4 regions of the Lysinibacillus sp. NPDC095746 genome follow, and region 2 is predicted to be linked to each of the others. Evidence: riboswitches for the same ligand, from Rfam matches in the RefSeq annotation. Region 2 holds a riboswitch; each other region holds the start of a gene.
What was found. Region 2 has a riboswitch for S-adenosylmethionine ahead of ACIQ7N_RS19410 (Na+/H+ antiporter NhaC family protein). Riboswitches for the same ligand answer to the same signal wherever they lie in the genome.
Positions count from the first base shown of each region.

Region 1 (5,900 bases), on a different contig from region 2:
CCGTTGCACTAACGGATACGGTGCAAGGCTCTATTATGGTTATCGGAACCATTATTTTATTAATTGGGACAATCATCGCTGGTGGAGGAATCGATAATATTATGGCCTCACTTGTCGCTGAGAATCCGAATTTTGTGTCTCCATTTGGAGCTGAAGGTGAGTTAACGCCATTATACGTATCTACATTTTGGATTTTGATTGGTGTTGGAGTTGTGGGACTTCCACAAATCGCAGTTCGTGCTATGAGCTATAAAGATTCTAAAAGTATGCATTTAGCTATTATCATTGGCACTATTGCCATTGGAACAATTATGTTTGGGATGCATCTAATCGGTGTTTTAGCACGACCAGTGATACCGGGTATTGAAATTGGTGATAAAGTTATGCCGATGCTAACATTAAAGGTTTTACCACCATTTTTAGCTGGCATTGTTTTAGCTGCACCGATGGCAGCAACGATGTCTACAGTCAACGCATTACTGATGCTTGTAAGCTCCACAGTAGTGAAAGATATTTACTTAAATTATATAAAACCAACAGCGAATGATACGGAAATTAAGCGTGCAAGTTTTATTGTTACGACAGTGATTGGTTTAGCCGTCGTCGTTTTTGCACTAAATCCACCAGATTTATTAGTATGGCTAAATTTATTCGCTTTTGGCGGACTTGAGGCAGTCTTTATTTGGACCGTCGTATTAGGACTATATTGGAAAAAAGCCAATAAGTATGGTGCTATTGCGTCAATGATTTCGGGTATGATCCTTTATATAATCATTGATCGTTTTTATCCTTCTGTCTTTGGTATGCACACCGTGACAATTCCAATCGTCGCTTCCTTAGTCATATTTGTTATTGTTAGCTTATTAACAAGTCATAAATTTAAAAATGAAAAGTTGTTTATTTAAATTAGAAAACGCCGTAGTAATAGAATTTCTACGGCGTTTTATATTGCAGACAATAAGTGATGGATAGAATGTCCAAAATCGTGGATAGAACATTCGAAATCGCGGATAGAATCTCTGGATTGATGGATGAAAGTTCGAAATGATGGTAAGAACCTCCGGAGCGAAGAAAGAATCAGTGAAGCGACGGATAGACCTCCGAAGAGACGGAAAGAACCACTGGAGCGACGGATAGACCCTTCAAATGATGGATAGAATCACCCAAAACGTGGATAGAACATTCGAAATCGTGGATAGAATCTCTGGATTGATGGATAGAAAGTTCAAAGTGACGGAAAGCCTCTCCGAAGAGACGGAAAGTCCCTCTGTAGCAACGGATAGACCCTCCAAATGATGGATAGAATCACCCAAAACGTGGATAGAACATTCGAAATCGTGGATAGAATCTCTGGATTGATGGATAGAAGTTCAAAGTGACGGAAAGACCCTCCCAAGTGACGGAAAGCCTCTCCGAAGAGACGGAAAGTCCCTCTGAAGCGACGGATAGACCCTCCAAATGATGGATAGAATCACCCAAAACGTGGATAGAACATTCGAAATCGTGGATAGAATCTCTGGATTGATGGATAGAAAGTTCAAAGAGACGGAAAGTCCCTCTGAAGCGACGGAAAGCCTCTACTGAGCGAAGGATAGGACCCAAAAATCCCCTCCGAAATGACAAAAAGCCTCCCAAAATTAAAGAAACAGAACGCCAAAATTTATCGACAAGCTAAGACACCGTAGAGCTAGATATCTACGGCGTTTTTTATGTAATCATAAGCATTTTTAGTTAACAAAGTAATCGTTACAATAATAAATAATACGCGGACAAAGCTGCTACCTTTTTTAATCGCCATACGTGATCCTACAAATGCACCGGCAATTTGAGCGATACCCATTAGTAAACCATAAGCATAATGAATCTGACCTAAGTAGGCGAACATTAAAAGGCCGGCAAAATTACTTGCTAAGTTTAAAAATTTCGCGTTTCCTGCTGCCTTTAAGAAATCGAAGCCGACTAATAAAAAGCTGAAGATTAAAAATGAGCCAGTTCCTGGACCAAGAAACCCATCATAAAACCCAATTGTAAATAACAACAGCATGAATAGGACTAAGTGCGTAAACTTTAAATTTTTGACTGCAGCTACTGAACCCCAATCTTTTTTAAAGATTGTATAGACGGCAACAGCAGCAAGCATTATGAGCATAAGTGGTTTTAGTAATTCGGGATTAATCAAATGAACGGTCCATGCACCAAAAAGTGATCCCACAAAGGCTAGGGGAAAGTATTTAATAACCGAACGAATTTCTAGCTGACCAGATCGATAAAAAGAAATGGTTGATGTTAAAGAACCCATGGTGCCGGCAAGTTTATTAGTGGCTACTGCCGCTGCTGGATTTAAACCAGCAAACATAAGGGCAGGTAACGCAATTAAGCCTCCACCTCCAACAACTGCATCCACAAAGGCGGCTAAAAATCCAAAAGATATTAATAATATGACTACATTTACATCTACTTCAAATAGCATGTTTACACCTCTTTTGATAGTTACTACTGAAATAGTAACTAAATTTCACTTTGCTGTAAAGAATTATTTTTTATTGGCTTATCTTCATAGCCTTAACTTATAATAAAGGAAATGGAGGGATCGAATGGTTGAATTAATCGCGCAATTAAAAGAACTAGGATTCACAGAATATGAAGCGAAGGCCTATATTGCACTCGTACAAAATAGTCATGTTAGTGCCTATCAAGTAAGTAAAAACTCCGGTATCCCTCGTGCAAGAATATACGACATACTTGATGTACTTGTTGAAAAAGGGTTAGTACTGAAAGAAGAAACGGCAGATCAAACGATATACTCTTCCATTCCTGTCGCTGTGTTTTTACAGCAAATTCAGCAACGTTGGCAATCGAATTTCACATCGATTAGTGATCAATTAGAAAAATTAGAAGTAAAAGAGCAGGAAGCGGAGCATAAAGTTGTCACGATAAAAGGAAAAGAGGCAATCGTCAATTATTGTCAGTCATTATTAAAAAAAGCGGAGAAAAAAGTCATATTATCGATGTGGGAAGATATGTATGGGGAATTACGAGAAGCTATACAAGAGGTCGCACAGCATATTCCGATTCATGGTATTACATTGAATGTGGATGAAAATGTTTCACCCTTAGATCAGCATCGTACTACACAATATACGAGAAAAACTTCTACGCCACATTGGTTTATTTTGTCTGTAGATGGTCAAGAGATGATTTATGGTCACTCTCCGGCAAAACACGAAACGGCTTTTATTACCAATGATCCTGTTCATATTTATTTATTAGAGGATTATATCTGGCATGACGTGCTTATTAATCGCCTTTTAAAGCGCGATGATACGGAGCTTGAGGAATGGATTACGAAAGAACGTAAAGCATTTTTCTTAGAATGAAAGTATTGAAAAAGAATCTGCAAGCCGTCATGTACATTACATAAGGCGAGCAGATTCTTTTTTTCGTTAATTATTAATAAAATACTTTATCGACATTGTATTTAGCGCGGAATGAATTGATCGCGTACGTTTCATAAATTTCACGTTCCATTGGATCTTCCACTTCATACACTTCAATTTTGAAAACTTCATCACGATGATTTTTCATCGGTGACACATTGTCCTCAAAATGCTTTTTAATACGTTGACGAATTTTACGTGCTTTCCCTACAAATAAAAGTTCGTTCTCTTCATTGTAGAATAAGAAAATACCACCCTTTTCACGAGTGATTTTATGGAAGTCGATAAAACCATGGTATGGTGTGATTGGTACATCTCCTGGCTTTAAATCTTGTTCGCGTTGGCGAATTACTACATCTGGTTTTGGAAAATCAATTTTAATCAAACTATTCACGTTCCTCTCTGTTACTAAAGGTATATGTTAACATAAGTACAGCATGTTTACCATCAAATAATGAATGTAAACATTCAAGTTTAGTGTTAAACAAATGACATCATGACATGCATGATTAATAACAAAATATTCTATGTATTATTGATATTCTTAATTGTTCATGTTACAATTCTTTTTAATTAAATAATCTTATCATGAGAAGTTGAGGGATTTGGCCCGATGACGCTTCAGCAACCTCTAACGAAAGTTAGAAAGGTGCTAATTCCAGCAAAGGATTTATCCTTTGAGAGATAAGAGTGGACGTGGAAAAATCCTTCTCATTCTATCTCTTATGGAATGAGGGGGATTTTTTAATTTCATCGTTTGATATTGAGCTTTGCGCAGGGCCCGTGCATTGATGGAACAAAAGAAATAAAAGAGAGGGGAATGCAAGATGCCAATTAATATTCCGAAAAACTTACCAGCTGGAGAACATTTACGTGAGGAAAAAATCTTCGTTATGGAAGAGGACAGAGCGAAAACTCAACAAATTCGCCCGTTAAATATATTAATTTTAAATTTAATGCCAGAAAAAGAAAAAACAGAGCTGCAATTACTTCGTTTATTGGGGAATACACCGTTACAAGTGAATATTACATTTTTAAATACAGCTACGCATGAATCGAAAAATGTTAGTAAATCACATTTGCAGTTATTTTACACAACCTTTAATCAAATTCGTCATCGCCGCTATGACGGCATGATTATTACGGGTGCACCAGTAGAAAAAATGGCATTTGAAGAGGTAAACTACTGGCAGGAAATTTCAGAAATTATGGATTGGTCCAAGGCAAACGTAACATCGGTTTTACATATATGTTGGGGTGCACAGGCAGCGTTATACCATCATTACGGTATCGGTAAAATAGAGCTTCCTGCTAAATGCTCAGGTGTATATTCGCATGTTATCACAGATTTAACAGTGGATTTAGTACGTGGCTTTAGCGATTCATTTACGGCACCACATTCACGTTATACATCTGTTTCAATTGATGAAGTACTTAGTCATCCTGATTTACGATTACTATCTTATTCGGAAGATGCTGGTGTTTTCATTGTGCAATCTAAGGATAATAAAAATATTATGATTACTGGCCATCTTGAATATGACGCGACAACTTTAGCTGATGAGTATAGTCGTGATGTTGCGAAAGGATTAGATATTGATGTACCAGTAAATTACTTCCCACATGATAATCCAGCAAATGAACCGATTAATTCGTGGCGTGCCCATACACATTTATTATTCTCGAATTGGTTGAACTACTATGTTTACCAAGAAACACCATACGAATGGGATTTCGTTGATCAAATTGAATATCATATTTAACACTGTAGCAATTAAAAAAATGATGATCTTTTATATCTCAGGGTCATCATTTTTAACATTATGCTTTTTAATTTTCTGATGAATGTTTATCTCTATCACTGCTTGGAGCATTACCGGTATCGCTTTCATTCTGTGTTGTATTACTGCTACTATCACTTTGCGAAGGATTTTCGCTGTTACTAGCACTTTGTGTAGTAGTTTCGTTATTACTACTATTTTCATTTTGAGTAGCATTTCCGCCATTGTTGCTACTTGCACTTTGTGTAGAATTATCATTATTATCACTACTTGCATTTTGAGTAGCATTTCCACCATTGTTGCTACTTCCACTTTGAGAAGAATTTCCACCATGGTTGCTATTATTATTTTGAGTAGAGTTACCGTTATTACTACTACCTGCACTTTGAGTAGCATTTCCGCCATTACTACGACTTTCAATCTGTATACTACAATTACTTTGTGAATTATTTCCTTGATTCCCGTTAATTTTGCGAATTTTCGCGACAAGTAGTAAAACTAATGGTAATAAGATTGCGAAAAAAAAGGAAAAAATAGGCCAGATTTCTCTATTGTAAATTTCTGAATGAATGATATTAGGATGAACAATTTGTGAAAGTCCAAGGATAATCATTCCGAATGGAAAAATGAGCGGTCGATGATTGTTAATTTTACATATTTGCGCGATGCCGATGACCCCAGC
Region 1 covers NZ_JBIWGL010000030.1:17,237-23,136, reverse strand. The annotation lists gene panF (sodium/pantothenate symporter) at 1-905, shown strand, start outside; gene ACIQ7N_RS19025 (TSUP family transporter) at 1,688-2,470, opposite strand; gene ACIQ7N_RS19020 (TrmB family transcriptional regulator) at 2,595-3,377, shown strand; gene ACIQ7N_RS19015 (nucleotide excision repair endonuclease) at 3,451-3,822, opposite strand; SAM riboswitch class I at 4,018-4,128, shown strand; gene metA (homoserine O-acetyltransferase MetA) at 4,265-5,200, shown strand; gene ACIQ7N_RS19005 (GerAB/ArcD/ProY family transporter) at 5,268-5,900, opposite strand, start outside.
Region 1: it holds a riboswitch for S-adenosylmethionine, as region 2 does, so the genes downstream of both, metA (homoserine O-acetyltransferase MetA) here and ACIQ7N_RS19410 (Na+/H+ antiporter NhaC family protein) in region 2, are expected to answer to the same signal.

Region 2 (5,900 bases):
GCCCAATTTTCAGCTGCAGTTTCAGAAATAGCCGAGGTTGATTATGTAGGTACAGCCCTTACTTTTCAAATGTGTATTGGTTTCTTACTTACTATATTTTCAATAAACCTAAGCCCGATTATACAGGGGATTATTGGTTGGGAGTGGGTTTTTACAATATTAGCGATTGGGCCTATTCTTGGAATTGGATTTATGGTCAAATATAGACGTTTCGAAATAACTAGTGAGAAAGTGTAATTTGTAATTTTTAAGTAATATCTTATCACAATAAAAAATCCAATTGTTTTGATTATTTCTTGCAAAACAATTGGAGTAATTTAGTGGTAAATTAATGTTTTTTAAGTATGAAGCTCAGGCTTTCTTTCCTTTCGGGTATCCGATGAGGATAGCGATGGTTCCGCAAATTCCTATAAGGACTGGATAGAAAGAGTATTGCAACATGCTCACTGGTGAAATTCCGGCTACACTTGCGGCTGCCAGGAATTGGGCTCCGTATGGTAGGAGGCCTTGAATCGTACAGGAGAAAATATCTAATATACTTGCGGACTTTCTTGGCTCAATCTCATACTGTTCCGCAATATTTTTTGCAAGCGGACCAGCAATTAAAATAGCAATCGTATTATTGGCCGTCGATAAATTAGTTAGGCCTACAAGACCGGCAATACCAAATTCAGCACCTTTTTTCGATTTAATCCTTTTTGTTGCAAGGTGAAGTAGAAAGTCAATCCCACCGTTATACTTTATAACTTCCACCATTCCAGCTATTAATATCGCAAGGAATGCCATTTCATACATGCCTGCCATTCCTTCGCCGATCTTTTGAAAAAGGCTCATTAAATGATAGCTGCCATCCGCTAAGCCAACAGCCCCGGCAAGAACAATCCCAGATGCTAGAACAAGGAAAACATTCATTCCAGCTAACGCTAAAATAATGACCAAAATATAGGGAACAATTTTTACCCAATTATAGCTTAAATGCTCCACTTGCGCAGTTTCACCCATTGTAATGAACCCTAAAATAAGACTCGTTACAATAGCTGCCGGCAAGACAATCCAAAAATTTACCTTAAATTTATCCTTCATTTGTGCACCTTGTGAACGAACGGCAGTAATGGTTGTATCTGAAATAAAAGATAAATTATCGCCAAACATCGAACCACCAACAATCGCTGCCATTACTAAAGCCATGGAAAGCTCGATATGCTCGCTTATGCCAACTCCAATGGGCGCTAGCGCAACAATCGTTCCCACTGATGTCCCCATTGATAGGGAGATAAAGCAGGCAATGATGAATAAGCCTACAACAAGCAGATTTGGCGGAACGACCGATAAAGCAAAGTTTACAGTGGAATCCACTGCCCCCATGCCTTTTGCTACCGATGAAAAGGCCCCAGCCAAAAGAAAAATAACAACCATTAGCATGACATTTAAATTTCCTGCGCCTTTGCAAAAAATATCAACCTTTTGCGCAAACGATTCTTGTCGATTCATCGCTAAAGCGACAGCGCCTGAAATGGAAATGGCTACAATGACAGGAAAGGCGTAAAAATCACCTGTAATAACCCCTGAGCCAATAAATAAAATCAAAAACACAACAAATGGGATTAGCGCCCATGGATTCTCTTTCTTCATGTCTACCTCCAAAAATAAAATTGGACACGTCTTTTGTCCATTCTTTTTACGAAAAAAAGGCCTCTTCTTGTACTAACAAGAAGAGGCCTTATATCTATAAAACACTCCTCTTATCTATCAAGCCTTTGCCTGCTGGATTTGGCACAGTAACTTAAATCATAAGTTCCGCTGCCGAGATTTCATCGGGCCAGTCCCTCCATCTCTCTTGATAAGAAGCAAAATATTATTTTTTTCACAATAATAAATATTAAAATAAAAATTCAATTTTTGCAACATATTTTTATTTGATTTTTATTTTAAAGCTATATTCTGAAAAGTTTTTGAGGAAAATATCCGTAATATGCTTAGAGCACCTCGATTTAACAGTTGTAGGGAATAAAAGAAGTGTTGCAGCAATTGCAACTTTAAAAGGAAGCGCCCCTGGGACAGCAAAGGGCGCTTAAAACATTTGTGGTAAAAATTCCGTCATAAAGCGTTGGTTTTTACGCAACCATATTTTTAAAATCATACGATGTGTTAGAAGTCGTTGTCTTTTTTGTGGTCTAGCCTTGGCCTCTATTAAACTTTGTAGTAGAGTACATGTTTCTGTTGCAAATGCTTGAGGGTCAACGAGGACGTCAAGCTTATAATCAATTAATTGTACCGCCTGTACCTTTGCAAGTAATTGTGCAAAGCGTGTATTCATTTCTAGAAAGTTTTCTTCTAGTTCTAGGTCGATTAAACTATATAGTGTTTGTTCAATGTCAGCTTCAAGCGCTTGTAATTGTTCAATGGATGGCTGTGTCAAAAAATCACCTCTAGTTTTTTAAAAATGCGGCTATACAAGGTAAAAGCCAAGTGTAGCGAAAAATAAGCCGAATATAACTGTAGTGCTTATATAAACAATCGCTTGTCTCCATTTTTGCTGCTCCAAGAGCGTCAAACATTCAAAACCGAATGTCGAAAAAGTCGTATAGGCTCCTAAAAAACCAATCCCTATTAAATGCCAAAACCAATCACTTAGATGTAGCGCAAATAAAAAGCCAAGCGCAAAAGACCCTGTTATATTAATAAAAAATGTTGCCCATGGGTATGTATGGACAATCAATTTTCCTAGATAAAATCGTGTTAGTGCACCTAAAAGTCCACCGATACCAATAATTATCATACGATGCGCCCCTTTGCTAGTTTAAATCCTAGCCATGCACAAGCTAAACCGCCAAAAACACTTACTAATATATAAAGAACGGCTTGTAGCCATTTACTATCCTGCAAAAGCAATAGTGTTTCTAAAGAAAATGTCGAAAAGGTTGTAAAGGCACCAAAAAAGCCAGTACCAATTCCTATAATAACAGGCGTTCTCTTTGTAAACATTGTAAATAGCCACGCTAAACAAAAGCAGCCAATTAAGTTCATACAAAGTGTCGCAAATGGAAAACCACCGTTATTTGAAAGTGCTTGGCCAAGGCTATATCGACAGATGGCACCCAAAAATCCGCCAATTCCAACAGCTAAAAATGATTTCACAGTAAAGACCCCTTACTAAAATGTCTATATTGAAAAGTGTATCATGTGCACACTATTTTAGATATATTTCTACCAGTTAGATTCAAAAAGATCACCGTTTTACGTTCCAAAATACTTCAGGTAAAGTCCCTATATCATAGCAAAATTATTGTTTCAAATACGATTACATCGTTCAATTGAAATCTCCGTCGACGGAAAACACAATAATACAAAAATAATTATTACAATAGAGCTGGTGCCTTCAAAAGCACACTATAAAGTTCAAAACAATAATTGATGTTTAAGTTTGACGCTCGAGTCTCTTATATTCAACTTGCACCGATGGATGTTGGCGTGAGCGAAGGGAATGGCATTTTTACACCCTTAATGGAAAGCAGGGGACAGTCTCGGTGTTTACTATTCTTTAATTTTTTTGGGGAGGATGGGCGATAAATTAAAGTTAGGTGATAAATTAAAAAGTTAGGCGAAAATCTAAAAATTATTCCGATCAATTGCTGGAAGCCCCTCTCGAACTAGATTTGTTCGTTTAGGGTCCAGAATTGAAAATTTTGTAATCGTATTTTGTGAAAAATTAAGGACACTACTTACCGTTTTTTTTGAACTGGATTCTTTTTATCACTCTGCCAGCTATTTAACACAAGTAGTGTAACAGATAACGTGTTTTTGCTGTTGCAAACAAATCATAATTTTTATTACTATAATTGACCTTTAACATTGTCAATGACAGTATCAAAGTCTTTATTGGAATCGACACTTTCCGTTATTGTAAAAACATATCCATTTGGATCTTCTAAAGTTAATTCTTTTGCATTCCATGGTTGAACTGTCGGTTTTTGAATGATATTTGTTTCATTTTCCAGTGCAGCTTGATAAATACTATGAATATCACTAGAAAATAAATTAATAATGACTGAGTCACTAGTGTTGACTTCTTCATCCTGTAATAACATCAAATCTTGGTACTTTGCGCCTCTTAAATGTGTCATTGAAGTTGTTCCGTTAGCATCTGGAAAATCAAATACTGAATTGAAATTTAGTACATTTCCATACCATTCTTTTGACTTTTCAATATCTTTTACTTTTAGCTTTACAAATAAGGGCATTTGATAAAATTCATTCATGTCTATTTCCTCCTTTAGGTTCATACAAACTAACCATAAAGGTTTACGCAGCGTTAAAGTCAAGACAAAAAGTTATAGATTTTTGTGTTACATTTTAGGATTTTAGCAATTCATCGCTTTAAAGCGTTAATTTTTTTCTAAAAAACAGAAAAAATACCAGCAAGTTAGTTGACAAATATTTCTAAAGTATGATAATCTTCAATAACACTATATCAATCTTAAGTAAAGGAGGGCATGACGATGTTAATTTTACCAGTATCATATCAAAGTACAACTGCATACATTGTCCATGTCTTCTAACATTTTTATTTTGCGTTGCAAATAAATGGCATGGTAACTCCTTGCCTTTTATGAAGAGACACATGCTCTTTTTTTGGGGTATGTGTCTTTTTTTGTGGCAAAAAAGGGTTGTAGTGATCATAAAAAAGGAGTGTATGTGTATGCGAAACAAAGGACAAAAAATGATTTTCATCAAGAAATTTATGGAGAGTGGGTAGCAAAGTTTTAACAGCACTTGAGAAAGAAGGTTATAACGTATGTTTGATGTTTTAAGTAAATTAAGCTGGTTTTTCAAGAAATACTGGAAGCAATATACAATAGCCGTTACGCTATTAATGATTGCGAGTGGCTTAGAAGTTGTTCCACCATATTTACTAGGGTCAATTATTGATATATTGACTGCTGGTGAAATGACACCAGCTCTATTAACGAAGTATATTTTGATTTTCCTGTGTATCATTGTTGGGGGTTATGCCCTAAATTTTGTGTGGCAATTCAGATTATTTGAAGGGGCTATTAACTTAGAGAAAATTTTACGCCGCAACCTTATGCAGCATTTTTTGCGTATGACACCAACTTTTTATGAAAAAAATCGTACTGGGGATTTAATGGCCCGTGCGACCAATGATTTAAACGCTGTGTCGCTAACTGCTGGATTCGGGATTATGACATTGATTGATTCCACAATTTACATGGGCTTTATTATTTTCGCCATGGGTTTTATGATTTCGTGGAAGCTTACTTTTTTTGCAATGCTGCCAGTACCAATTATGGCCATCCTTATTCAATATTTAGGGAAGATTGTGCATGAACGCTATATGAAGGCGCAGGATGTTTTTGGAGAGCTGAATGATAGTGTTCTAGAGTCGGTGGCAGGAGTGAGAGTTGTACGGGCATACGTACAAGAAAAAAAGGATGAAACAAATTTTGCAGAGATGAGCGAGATTGTGTATGAAAAAAATATGCATACTGCAAAAATTAACGCCTTGTTTGGACCGATTACAAAGGTCGGTACTGGGATTAGTTATGTTATAGCGCTTGGCTACGGTGCTCATTTAGTAGCGACTGAGGCTATGACAGTTGGGCAGCTTGTAACGTTTAATGTTTACTTGGGGCTAGCAGTTTGGCCAATATTTGCAATTGGGGAACTTATCAATGTGATGCAGCAAGGTAACGCTTCACTTGATCGTGTACAGGAAACGTTAAACTACGAGATGGATGTTCAAAATATTGCAAATCCTCAAATGATTTCAACACCAAATGCGATTGGCTTTGATGATTTAACATTCCAATATCCAATGAGCCAGGTGAAAAATCTTCAGCAAATTTCGCTGTCGTTGAAAAAGGGGCAAACACTTGGCA
Region 2 covers NZ_JBIWGL010000031.1:38,718-44,617, reverse strand. The annotation lists gene ACIQ7N_RS19415 (MFS transporter) at 1-237, shown strand, start outside; gene ACIQ7N_RS19410 (Na+/H+ antiporter NhaC family protein) at 352-1,632, opposite strand; SAM riboswitch class I at 1,740-1,847, opposite strand; gene ACIQ7N_RS19405 (hypothetical protein) at 2,072-2,419, opposite strand; gene ACIQ7N_RS19400 (fluoride efflux transporter FluC) at 2,450-2,779, opposite strand; gene crcB (fluoride efflux transporter CrcB) at 2,776-3,138, opposite strand; gene ACIQ7N_RS19390 (VOC family protein) at 3,834-4,259, opposite strand; gene ACIQ7N_RS19385 (ABC transporter ATP-binding protein) at 4,796-5,900, shown strand, end outside.

Region 3 (5,900 bases), on a different contig from region 2:
AATTGGTAATCTGCATGGCTGCCGCTAGGAAAAGTGCTGCGGCTACTAGTGCTACTGCTGAATTACTAAATCCACTTAATGCTAATTTTAATGCATCCGAAGTGCCTAGCTCTCTCGTTGAATCTTCCATTGATGGAGCTAACCCTAATAAGATTGTAACGAGAGCAATAATCATAGCAGAGCTAACGGGATAGGATACTGCTTCTGTAACCCAAAGGATGACCGCAAAAGCTAAAATAGCCAAAGCGCGTTGTCCGGCTATAGGTAAATCGCCGTTGTTAGGTAAAAAAGTGATGATGATTAATGAAGCGAAGGCTAATCCAATCCAGAGTGGTTTCAAATTACGTTTTGGTTTTGCTTGTTCAGAAGTAGACATACTTTTTCATCCTTTCTTAAACATGACTATAATTTTCACATCGGCTAGTAAAATGCTTTATGAAGAAAGTTAATTTGTCTATTTATTGTAAAAAAACTAGTATGTGAAATACCCTCTATATATAGCGATAATGGGAAGTTGCGAGAAAATTAATGGTCATAGAAAAGACAAAAATATCCAAAAGATATTATTTTTTCTTTTTGAATGCTGAAGTCACTTTAGGCTCAGTTCCTAGCAGCAAGCGCTTAATATTTTCGATATGCAAAATGATGGCTATACCAAAAAGTAATAGGGCTATAATCGTTGGGACTGTTCCAGGAATCCATAAATATGTGGCTATACAGAAAACGAGATAAAACTCAAGTACACCGACAATTAAATAGTTCGTTACGAAAGATAACATAACAAATAAAATGAGTGCAAATAAGCCAATTGTCCAATCAATTGCAAGTAATATCCCAATGATTGAAGCAGTTCCTTTACCGCCATTGAAGCCCATATAAAATGGGAAATTATGACCTAGAATGACACCAGCAGCTGCAATATAAGTAAAGAGCCAAACTTGTATTTCTGTTAATTGTGTTATATCTGCTAAATAGGCATGTGCACAGATTATAGCCGCAACGCCTTTGCCGATATCGATCAGTGCAACTAATATGCCGTATTTCCAGCCGAGGGAAAGTGTTGCGTTAGAGGCACCTGCATTGCCATGACCAGTCTTTTTTAAATCTACCCCAGATAAAAACTGAGCAACTTTAGAGCCGTGAATACAGCCAATCAAATAACCAACAAGAAGAAAAATAATAACGGCTTTTATCATAAAAATTCTCCTTTCAAAATAAAATAGGCTCGTCACTAAAAGTTAGGAATGACGTTTGGTATAACAAATGCCCTAAAGTTGATTGGAGTGAGACTGGGCGCCCCTAGGAGAGCACATAGTCGGAACTGTAATCAACCCCACATTTTGTGATAAAAACTATAAATATCAAAATAGTGTATGCGTTCGTATTACGTAAAAAAGCAGACGGAAGTTTCAGAAAAAATAAAATTTTAGTATTGACAGTGAAAAAGTCTATGTTTATACTGTGTAACAACGATGGAAATTGAATCTCATACTCTTATCAAGAGCGGCGGAGGGATAGGCCCTATGATGCCCGGCAACCAGTAAGTGATGAACTTGCTAAGGTGCTAATTCCTACAGATTCTTATTGGATCTGGCAGATAAGGGGAGGAAAACTTGCAACCGCAACCCTCTTCTTAGCTGAAGAGGGTTTTTGTTTTCTACTAAAAAATCCTCCTCATCTCCGGTACCATCGTAAAAAAATAACCATTTGGAGGTATACAATGACAAAATTTAAACCAGAAACATTGCTGTTACACGGTGGCCAAGAGCCAGACCCGGTAACAGGATCACGAACAGTACCGATATATCGCTCAACGGCTTTCGTTTTTAAAGACACTGCTCATGCGCAACGTCTTTTTGCCTTAGAGGAAGCGGGCAATATTTACACACGAATTACAAACCCAACTGTAGATGTTTTTGAAAAACGCGTCGCTTTATTAGAAGGCGGTACAGCAGCAGTAGCACTTTCATCTGGTGCAGCAGCTATCGCATTTTCCATTTTAAATCTTGCAGGGGCAGGCGATGAAATCGTTGCAGGTAGCTCTTTATACGGAGGTACTTATAATTTATTCGCCAACACACTACCAAACTACGGTATTAAAACGATTTTTGTAGACGAAACAAATCCAGAAAATTTCCGAGCAGCTATTACTGATAAAACAAAGGCCGTGTTCGCTGAAATTTACGGTAACCCAAGTTTAAAGGTACTAGATATTGAAGCAGTAGCAAATATAGCACATGAAAACGGCTTGCCATTAATTATTGATAGCACATTTGCTTCACCATATGGCTCTACACCAATTGACTACGGTGCGGATATTGTTGTTCATTCCGCAACAAAATGGATTGGTGGCCACGGAACAACTTTAGGTGGTGTTGTAGTAGATGCAGGGAAGTTTGACTGGACTCGTGGCCGTTTCCCAGGTTTTACTGAGCCAGATGCTTCTTATCATGGTTTACGTTATGGTATTGACACAGCAGAGGCAGCATTCGCCACAAAATTGCGTGTGCAATTACTACGCGACTTTGGTCCAACATTAAGTGCAGATGCAGCATTTAATTTATTACAAGGTTTAGAAACGCTTCATTTGCGTATTCCTAAACACAACGAAAATGCATTAGCGGTAGCTGAATATTTACGAAACCACCCATCTGTGGAATATGTAAATTACAATGGCTTAGAAGATTTCCCTACCCATGATTTAGCTAAAAAATATTTAAAAAATGGCTTCGGTTCAGTGCTTACATTTGGTATTAAAGGTGGACGTGAAGCAGGGCGTAAATTAATAGATAGTGTGAAATTATTCTCGCACGTAGCAAATGTAGGGGATGCAAAATCATTAATTATTCATCCAGCATCTACTACACATCAGCAACTATCTGCTGAAGAGCTAATCCAAACTGGCGTAACCGAGTCGCTCATTCGCTTATCCATCGGTTTAGAGGCAGTAGAGGACATCATTGAAGATTTAGAACAAGCTATTGAACAAGTAACAGCCTCACAACAAAAAGTAGAAGCTTAATAAAAAGGACTTTGTTGTAGTGTTGACGTATTTTCTCATTCGATAGGCCTCATTTGGTCATGCGTCAAAGGTTGCTACATCATCCGCTCGCCTCATTTGGTGAAGAAGCTGGAAATTTAATACCTAGTAACTTGATAAGTATTATTGACTTTCTTAAATCCTTGTTTTATACTAGGAAATAAGAAAAGTGTTCGAAGGGCTACCAACCTAGAACCAATGTTTTCAATTAATGCTTAAACTAATTTAGTTTCATAAGTGCTCCCCCACTTTTGAATAGATGAAGAGGAGTAGTTACTCAGCCAGTAGCTACTATTGCTACAAAACTGATGATAAAGGAGTGTTTTAAATGGGAAATGTGTATAGTGCGCAAAACATTGCATCTTATCTTATTTATGAATTAAATGAAGGTCATGTGTTTGTGAACAACATGTCCATTCAAAACATACTTGCGTCAGTTGAACGTAAATGGCAAGAGAACTTTGGACATTCTGCTTTTAATGAAATGGTTTATGTCAAAGAGGAAGGCTATACAGTAAAAGAAGTTTTCGAAGCTTATGAAAGCTATGGAGCAAATCATATTCCTCTTCCTGCGACAGAGTATTATTTAAAATACGGTACATTCCAATTAGTTGAACGTACGTATGCAATACCAAATTTTACGCGGGAGGAAATAGGATTAGTTCAACAAGCTTTAACACAATATCGTTATAAATTGCTAGCCAACGCTAGTTAATTATCCCTCATATTTTTAGCTCATTCTCTGCTGCTACAGGGAATGAGCTTTTTAAATTAGACTTATGAAAATATACAGAAAAAATTTTTATTAATATATTCAAAAGAACAATTTTTATGAATGTCTTTACATACATATATAATAGAAGAAAGGCATTTGTTTTTTTAACTTCTTTCAACAAATATATTTGTAACGGAAGCGCTGTTACAAAAGTCTCTCACATTTATAGTTGGTGAGATTAATGCGTAGTTAAGTTTCTTTTCAGTAGGTTTGCAAACATCTGAACCTGTCGCTACGCTTTTGGTACAAAAGACATTTGCTGAACTAAAGGACGCCATGTCCTGTGGCAATTTATCTATGCGAAAGCGACAGCAACAACAACAACGACTGAGTGAACATCATATTGGTCTAAAGCCTCTGGCGGATGTCATGGAATCGGCTTTGTACCAGCATAAAGCCGGTTCCGGACGCAATTGCCGAGGCATAATTGATAAAGAACAGTCAATAATTGTTCCATCATTATAGTTCAAGTGAAAAATCATATAATAAAAGGGATGAAAACGATTTCTTTTGCACGTCTACAGAAAACAAATGTCCATCCTAGAAAGATTTTTCTTGTGCAATGTAAGTATTTACGTTACAATTTTCTTTAAGTTGAATTTTGAATTATTTGAATTTGTGTGTGTTTCAAAGGTTTTTTATTTTCGTTCAGAGTAGCGAAGGTTAGATGACTTAACCTAAATATCTGTTTGAAAACGAAGTGTTAGAAACACGGCAAATTGACCTGCTTTATAAAGTCGGCGCACAATTCAAAATATGTACGAATTAAGCTGAGACGAAATAAATTTAATGAAACTGCGGAATGTAAGTTGGAGGGAATACAACAATGGCAACTATAAAGGCAGCTATATTAGGATTTGGAACGGTAGGTCAAGGAATTTACCATATATTAAACGACAAGCGTGAAGAGCTTAAAAATAAATTAGGAATTGAGCTAGAAGTAGCAAAAATTTTAGTTACTGATACTAGCCGTGAACGTGTACCAGGCACAGCGCATTTAATGACAACTAGTATGGATGAAGTATTAGCTGAACCAGGTATGCAGGTTGTTTTTGAGGCGATTGTCAATGAGGAGCCAGCATTTACTTATTTAAAGCGCGCTGTTGAACATAAATGTCATGTCATCACCGCTAATAAAGTAATGTTTGCAAAACGAGGCTTGGAGCTACAGGATCTTGCAAAAGCAAACGGTGTTTTTGTAGGCTTTGAGGCAACGACTGCTGGCGGTGTACCAGTTATTAAAACGATGAAAAACATTTTGCTTGTCAATGATGTTAGTCGTATTCAGGGTGTTTTAAATGGGACATCCAACTATATTTTAACGAAAATGCGTTCACAAGGCTGGTCGTTCGAAACTGCATTAAAAGAAGCGCAAAATTTAGGCTATGCAGAGGCAGATCCATATAATGATATTTCAGGACAGGATGCCTTTAAAAAATTAATGATTTTAAGTGCTTTGGCATTTGGAGAACAACCAGACTGGGCTGACGTCGAAGTAGTAGGTATTGATAGTATTTCGGCGGAGCAAGTAAAAGAAGCATGTGAAAAAGGCTTGCGTTACCGCCACGTTGCTGAGGTTGAGAAACTAGCAGATGGTAAAGTGGTCGCAAAGGTTGGCCCGCAATTAGTTGATAAAGAACATCCACTTTATCCAGTTGATGATGTCAATAATGCTGTGGCATTAGATACTAATTATATTGGCACATTGACGCTAGTTGGACCTGGGGCAGGTATGTATCCAACAGCTAGTGTAATGGTTGAGGATTATGCGGAAATTATCGGTAAGCGAGCTGGATTTGTCGTAACAATATAATAGATGCCTATCATTCAACAATGTTCTACTTGTTTGAATGATAGGCATTTTTTAATCCTCATCTTTAACATCGATATCCTCTGGAATAGGTGTATTCCGCCAAATTTCTATTTCCTCTTTAATGCGATCTAACTGCTCAAAATAAGTGCTAAATTGCCCGCTATTAATTAGTATTTGGTCACCGTCGTATACTGAACGAATACGGCCCTCGTAAACTAGGCGAAGAACTTGATCCTCTGGCATACTAAGTTCGATGGCTGTTTCTTCAATTG
Region 3 covers NZ_JBIWGL010000009.1:100,412-106,311, forward strand. The annotation lists gene ACIQ7N_RS09045 (DASS family sodium-coupled anion symporter) at 1-376, opposite strand, end outside; gene ACIQ7N_RS09050 (glycerol-3-phosphate acyltransferase) at 564-1,196, opposite strand; SAM riboswitch class I at 1,492-1,604, shown strand; gene ACIQ7N_RS09055 (O-acetylhomoserine aminocarboxypropyltransferase/cysteine synthase family protein) at 1,721-3,022, shown strand; gene ACIQ7N_RS09060 (hypothetical protein) at 3,369-3,755, shown strand; gene ACIQ7N_RS09065 (homoserine dehydrogenase) at 4,642-5,628, shown strand; gene ACIQ7N_RS09070 (MerR family transcriptional regulator) at 5,680-5,900, opposite strand, start outside.
Region 3: it holds a riboswitch for S-adenosylmethionine, as region 2 does, so the genes downstream of both, ACIQ7N_RS09055 (O-acetylhomoserine aminocarboxypropyltransferase/cysteine synthase family protein) here and ACIQ7N_RS19410 (Na+/H+ antiporter NhaC family protein) in region 2, are expected to answer to the same signal.

Region 4 (5,900 bases), on a different contig from region 2:
CTTTTAATAATTTTGCACACCAGTAAGGCCCTAGCGCACCATGAGTGGAACCATTTACATGGTCTTCATCGATGCCTTGTGCTGGAGAAAAGAATCTTGAGACAATATCAATCCCCTCATCTTTAGAACGACTTGTAATACAAACACCACGTACCGGGAACTGTTTCATCGCTTGAAAATCAGCTTTGAAATCTGCAATATACTCTTCGTGACTTAACTCCACTATATAATCCAATTCTGTTTTCCCTACATATGTTGGCTTCACACCTAGCCATTCTTCAAGCCCCAAAGGACATTCAATCTCTTCTAACTGATACTTTTGAATTGTTATTTCAACTAATTCATTGAACCAATTTGCTTGTAAAGGGCCACTTACAGTCTGGAATATAATCGAAGAATTGATAGGTACAATCCCTTGTTTCCAAAGTAAAAAAGCGCTAGCGATTGTTCCGTGTCCACAAATCGGTATTTCCTTTGCAGGCGTAAACCATCTAAGAAAAAAATGATTATCCTTCCTTTGAACAAAAGCTGTTGTTGGTACCGGGATCTCTTGAGCAATTTTTTGCATGGTCGACTCAGGTATCGTTGAATCAAGTAAACATACTGCTGCGGGATTTCCCTTGTAAAGCTCTGTAGTAAAAGCATTGACGATAAAATACGAGACTTTGTTCAATTTTCCCACCTCATTTGCGTCACTTTTGATTTTTAGTTATCTGAAAATACTCTAGACAATTACTAAAAAAAGTAATATTATGTGCATCATATCTTCAATAATTATTATATTCTGAAAAAGGTGGACGTGCATGGAATTCTCAAAAAAACTACAGCAACTCCCAACTCAATTTTTTGCAGCACTTGTGCAAAAAGTAAACGCTGCTCTTGCTGAAGGACGTGATGTTATCAATCTTGGTCAAGGTAATCCAGATCAACCCACTCCTTCACACATTATTAAAGCATTACAGGAGGCGGCAGAAAATCCCCAAAATCATCAATACTCTCCATTTCGCGGCATAGCAGAATTACGCCAAGCAGCAGCAAGCTTCTACAAACGTGAATACAATGTGGACATTGACCCTGATACAGAGGTTGCTATTCTCGGTGGTACGAAAATTGGTCTTGTTGAGCTACCGTTAGCTGTTTTAAACCCCGGTGACACTATGCTATTACCTGATCCTGGATATCCAGATTACTTATCTGGTGTCGTATTAGGTGATGTTAATTTTGAAGTTATGCCTCTTTTCGCAGAAAATGATTTCCTGCCAGACTATACTGCTTTATCCGATGAAGTAAAGGAAAAGGCGAAGTTACTGTACTTGAATTACCCGAATAATCCAACTGGCGGTACTGCAACATTGGAATTTTTCGAGGAAACAGTACGCTTTGCAAAAGAGCATAATATTATCGTCGCACATGATTTTGCCTACGGAGCGATTGGATTTGACGGCCATAAACCTATCAGCTTCCTGCAAGCTGATAGTGCTAAAGATGTCGGTATCGAAATGTATACATTATCCAAAACGTATAATATGGCAGGCTGGCGCATTGGTTTCGCTGTTGGTAAACCCGACATTATCGCAGCCATTAACCTTATTCAAGATCATCTATTTTGTAGTCAATTTCCTGCCGTACAACAAGCCGCGGCAGTTGCACTTACTGCTTCCCAAAGTTGTGCAGATAAGCTAAGAGCGACTTATGAGCGTCGACGAAACGTCCTGATCGAAGAAGCTCAGCGAATTGGTTGGCAAGTAACAGCACCGAGAGGCTCTTTTTTTGCATGGCTCCCTGTTCCACTAGGTTTTACGAGTGAACAATTTGCCGATATATTGCTCGACAAAGCTGATATCGCAGTAGCTGCAGGCAATGGCTTCGGTCAATATGGTGAAGGCTTTGTACGGGTTGGTTTACTTGTTAGCGAAGACCGCTTACGTGAAGCGATCAGCAGAATTGAAAAATTAAACTTATTTAACCCGTGAACATTTCAATCAAAAACTGTTCCATTAGCTCAGACTTGCTATAGGGACAGTTTTTTCTCTCTCTTCTTTCGCGACTAAACATTAAAATAAAATGAAAAATTTTAAAAATTCAATTGACTTACTAAATCCTATAATTTATATTAGTTCTATCGGATTTACAAAAAAATATTATAAATCTCTTATCAAGAGTAGCTGAGGGACTGGCCCTATGAAGCTCGGCAACCTCCTTTTTTAAGGAAGGTGCTAATTCCAGCAAACAATCATTGTTTGAAAGATAAGAGAGGACAATTTTTCATGAGCCTCTCTTAATTTTTAAGAGAGTTTTTTTATTTTTATTACCGATAAAACAACTTTGGAGGTATGTTTCATGAAAAAGAAAAACAAGATTTTATTAGGTTTAGCAAGTCTTACATTAGTAGCAGCATTAGTGGGCTGTGGTACTAAAGAAAATAGTAAGGATAGTCAAAGTAAGACTATTAATGAAAATAAGATTGTAGTAGGTGTAACTTCTGGTCCACACGAACAAATTGCAGAGGCTGCAGCAAAAGTTGCCAAAGAAAATGGCTTAGAGGTAGAACTAAAAACGTTTTCTGATTATGTTTTACCAAATACATCGTTAGCCGAGGGTGATCTTGATGTAAACAGCTATCAACACGAGCCTTTCCTCGATGCATTTAACAAAGATCACAAAACAGATTTAGTGCCAGTAGGAAAAACAATTTTAACTCCTATGGGCATATACTCCGAGAAATATAAATCATTCGATGACGTTCCAGATGGTGCTACATTCGGATTACCGAATGATCCAACGAACGGGGCTCGTGCTCTATTTGTCCTTCAAGAGGCAGGCATCATTAAATTAAAAGACGGTGCAGACTTAACAGCATCTATTCGCGATGTGGAAGAAAACAAAAAGAATTTGAAATTCATTGAATTAGAGGCTGCACAAATTCCTAAACAGCTTAGTGAAGTAGATGTAGCTGCCATTAATACAAACTTCGCTCTTGATGCTGGCATTAATCCTAAAAAAGACTCCATTCTTTTAGAATCTACGGACTCTCCATATGTGAACTACATTGTGGTGCGTGCTGAAAACAAGGATGACCCAACGATCAAAAAATTTGTTGAAGCTTATCAATCTGATGAGGTGCGCAAATTTATTGAAGAAAAATTCCAAGGCTCCATAATTCCAAGCTGGTAAGTGACGATTAAGTATATCAAGAATCTGCGAGACTCCTACAGGAAAGCTAGCAGATTCTTGCTTTATCGAAGGACTTAGAAAGGAGATATCACCTTATGATTCAACTAGAAAATATAACAAAAGAATTTAAAACTAAAAATGGTATCGTCAAAGCAGTAGATGGTATTAACCTGCATGTCAAAAAAGGTGAAATTCATGGGGTTATCGGCTACAGTGGTGCAGGAAAGAGTACCCTTATTCGCTGTGTGAATTTATTAGAGCGTCCGACAACAGGAAAAGTATTTATCGATCATGTCGATATAACTTCCCTTTCTCTAAACGACCTTCGCAAAACTCGGCAAAAAATCGGGATGATCTTCCAGCATTTTAACCTTTTAAAAACGGCGACTGTTTACAACAATATCTCGATACCATTAAAGCTTCTTGGCTATAACGACTCTGAAGTAAAAAAACGCGTTGCAAAATATGCAGAAATTGTTGGCCTAACGGAGAAATTAGATAGCTATCCTAGCCAGCTTTCAGGTGGTCAAAAGCAACGTGTCGCTATTGCACGTGCCCTTGCCCAAGAGCCTGAGATTTTGCTTAGTGATGAAGCGACAAGTGCACTCGACCCCGAAACAACGGACGCCATTCTTGAGCTTCTCTTGAAAATTAATCGTGAGCTAGGCATCACGATTTTACTTATTACACATGAAATGAATGTTATTCAAAAAATTTGCGATGCTGTTTCCGTTCTTGAATCAGGGGCGGTTGTGGAATTTAGCTCTGCTATAGAACTATTTTCGAAGCCCCAGCATCCAACGACACGAAAATTTTTAAATACCATTTCTCAACGTAATTTATCCCCTTCTCTTATCAAACAATTAAATGTTTCGGGAAGTGTTATTCGTTTAACATTCCTTGGTGAAAGTACGGGTAAACCATTACTAGCAGAAGTGAGTAAAGTTTATGATGTGCAACCAAATATTTTATCAGCCAATATCATAGAATTAAAAAATGGCATTGTCGGTAATATTATCGTGCATCTACACGGTGAAGCACATATCGTAGAAAAAGCACTTAAGTATTTTACAGAAAACGGGGTAAGCATTGAGGTATTAGGAGGCGAATTAAATGACTAGCATTCAAAGCTTCTTTGCAGATTGGTCAGATGTTATTGGGAAATCCATTCTCGAAACCTTCCAAATGGTTGGGATTTCATTATTCTTTTCTATTTTAATTGGGATTCCTTTGGGGCTTTTAATCGTTTTAACTCGCCCGGGGCAATCGTTTGAAAATAAATTTCTCTACCAATTTTTCAATTTATTTATTAATATTATTCGCTCTGTACCGTTCATTATTTTACTATTTTTCATTTTACCGTTCACGAAGCTAATCGTCGGCACAACTATTGGTGTAAAAGGTGTTATTGTGCCGCTTGTTGTTTATACAGCGCCTTATATTGCGCGACTTATGGAAACAGCACTTTTAGAAGTAGATCCAGGTGTTGTGGAAGCTTATACAGCAATGGGTATTAAACGTCGTCATATTATTTGGAACGTCTTATTACGTGAGGCTCGCCCATCCATTATTTTAGGTTTAACGATTGCCACAATCGGTCTTATAGGAGCAACAGCAATGGCAGGAATGGTTGGTGCTGGTGGTCTAGGTGATCTCGCATACCGTTACGGCCATTTACGCTATGAGGTTGACGTGATGTATGCGACAGTGTTCATCTTAATCATCCTCGTGCAGAGTATTCAATCACTAGGTAACCGCTTTGCTGCGAAGTTAAAGAAAGATTAGTAGGAGGTTTACGATGACAAAGATAACACATAGCGATCTACTGTTAAAAAATATTAATGCACAAGCCCCCTTCCCTATTTGCTTTACAGATTTAGAAAAGGCAGTTGCAGAAAAATTGGAAGCTGGTCCGTTTGGTTACATCCGTTCAGGCGCTGGCGGCGAGCAAACATTAAGGAATAACCGTACAGCCTTTGAAAAATACTCTATCATTCCACGCTTTTTACAAGATGTTTCAAGTATTGATACATCGATTGAACTGTTCGGAAAAATATATCCAACTCCGTTCTTATTTGCTCCTGTTGGCATGAACAAAATGGCGCATGACGAAGGAGAGCTAGCCGTTGCACGTGCAGCTGATCAATTAAAAATCCCTTATATTCAAAGCACAGTTTCAAGCTATGCACTCGAGGATGTGGCACAAACAGCTCCCACTGCTACTAAATGGTTTCAATTATATTGGTCAACAAATGAGGAAATTGCCTATAGCATGGCCGCTCGAGCCGAGGCTGCTGGTTTTGAGGCTATCGTTTTAACTATAGATACAGTCATGCTTGGCTGGCGTGAAGAGGATGTTCGTAATCAATTTTCACCATTAAAGCTTGGGTATGCACGAGGAAACTATATGAATGACCCTGTTTTTACTGCTTCCTTACCAGATAATTCATTCGAGTCATATATACAAGGCGTATTGCAAAATATATTCCATCCAACATTAAATTGGGACAATGTACGTGAATTAAAGCGCCGTTCGAATCTCCCTATGTTGTTAAAAGGGATCTTGCATCCTGAAGACGCAAAACTAGCAATAGAAAACGGCATTGACGGCATTATCGTATCCAACCATGGTGGCCGCCAACTGGATGGCGTAATTGCTTCACTTGATGCACTTCCTGACATTGTGAAAGCTGTAAAGGGACAAATTCCAGTTATTTTAGATAGCG
Region 4 covers NZ_JBIWGL010000011.1:133,148-139,047, forward strand. The annotation lists gene ACIQ7N_RS10550 (PhzF family phenazine biosynthesis protein) at 1-673, opposite strand, end outside; gene ACIQ7N_RS10555 (pyridoxal phosphate-dependent aminotransferase) at 804-1,973, shown strand; SAM riboswitch class I at 2,150-2,254, shown strand; gene ACIQ7N_RS10560 (MetQ/NlpA family ABC transporter substrate-binding protein) at 2,341-3,174, shown strand; gene ACIQ7N_RS10565 (methionine ABC transporter ATP-binding protein) at 3,270-4,295, shown strand; gene ACIQ7N_RS10570 (methionine ABC transporter permease) at 4,288-4,959, shown strand; gene ACIQ7N_RS10575 (alpha-hydroxy acid oxidase) at 4,973-5,900, shown strand, end outside.
Region 4: it holds a riboswitch for S-adenosylmethionine, as region 2 does, so the genes downstream of both, ACIQ7N_RS10560 (MetQ/NlpA family ABC transporter substrate-binding protein) here and ACIQ7N_RS19410 (Na+/H+ antiporter NhaC family protein) in region 2, are expected to answer to the same signal.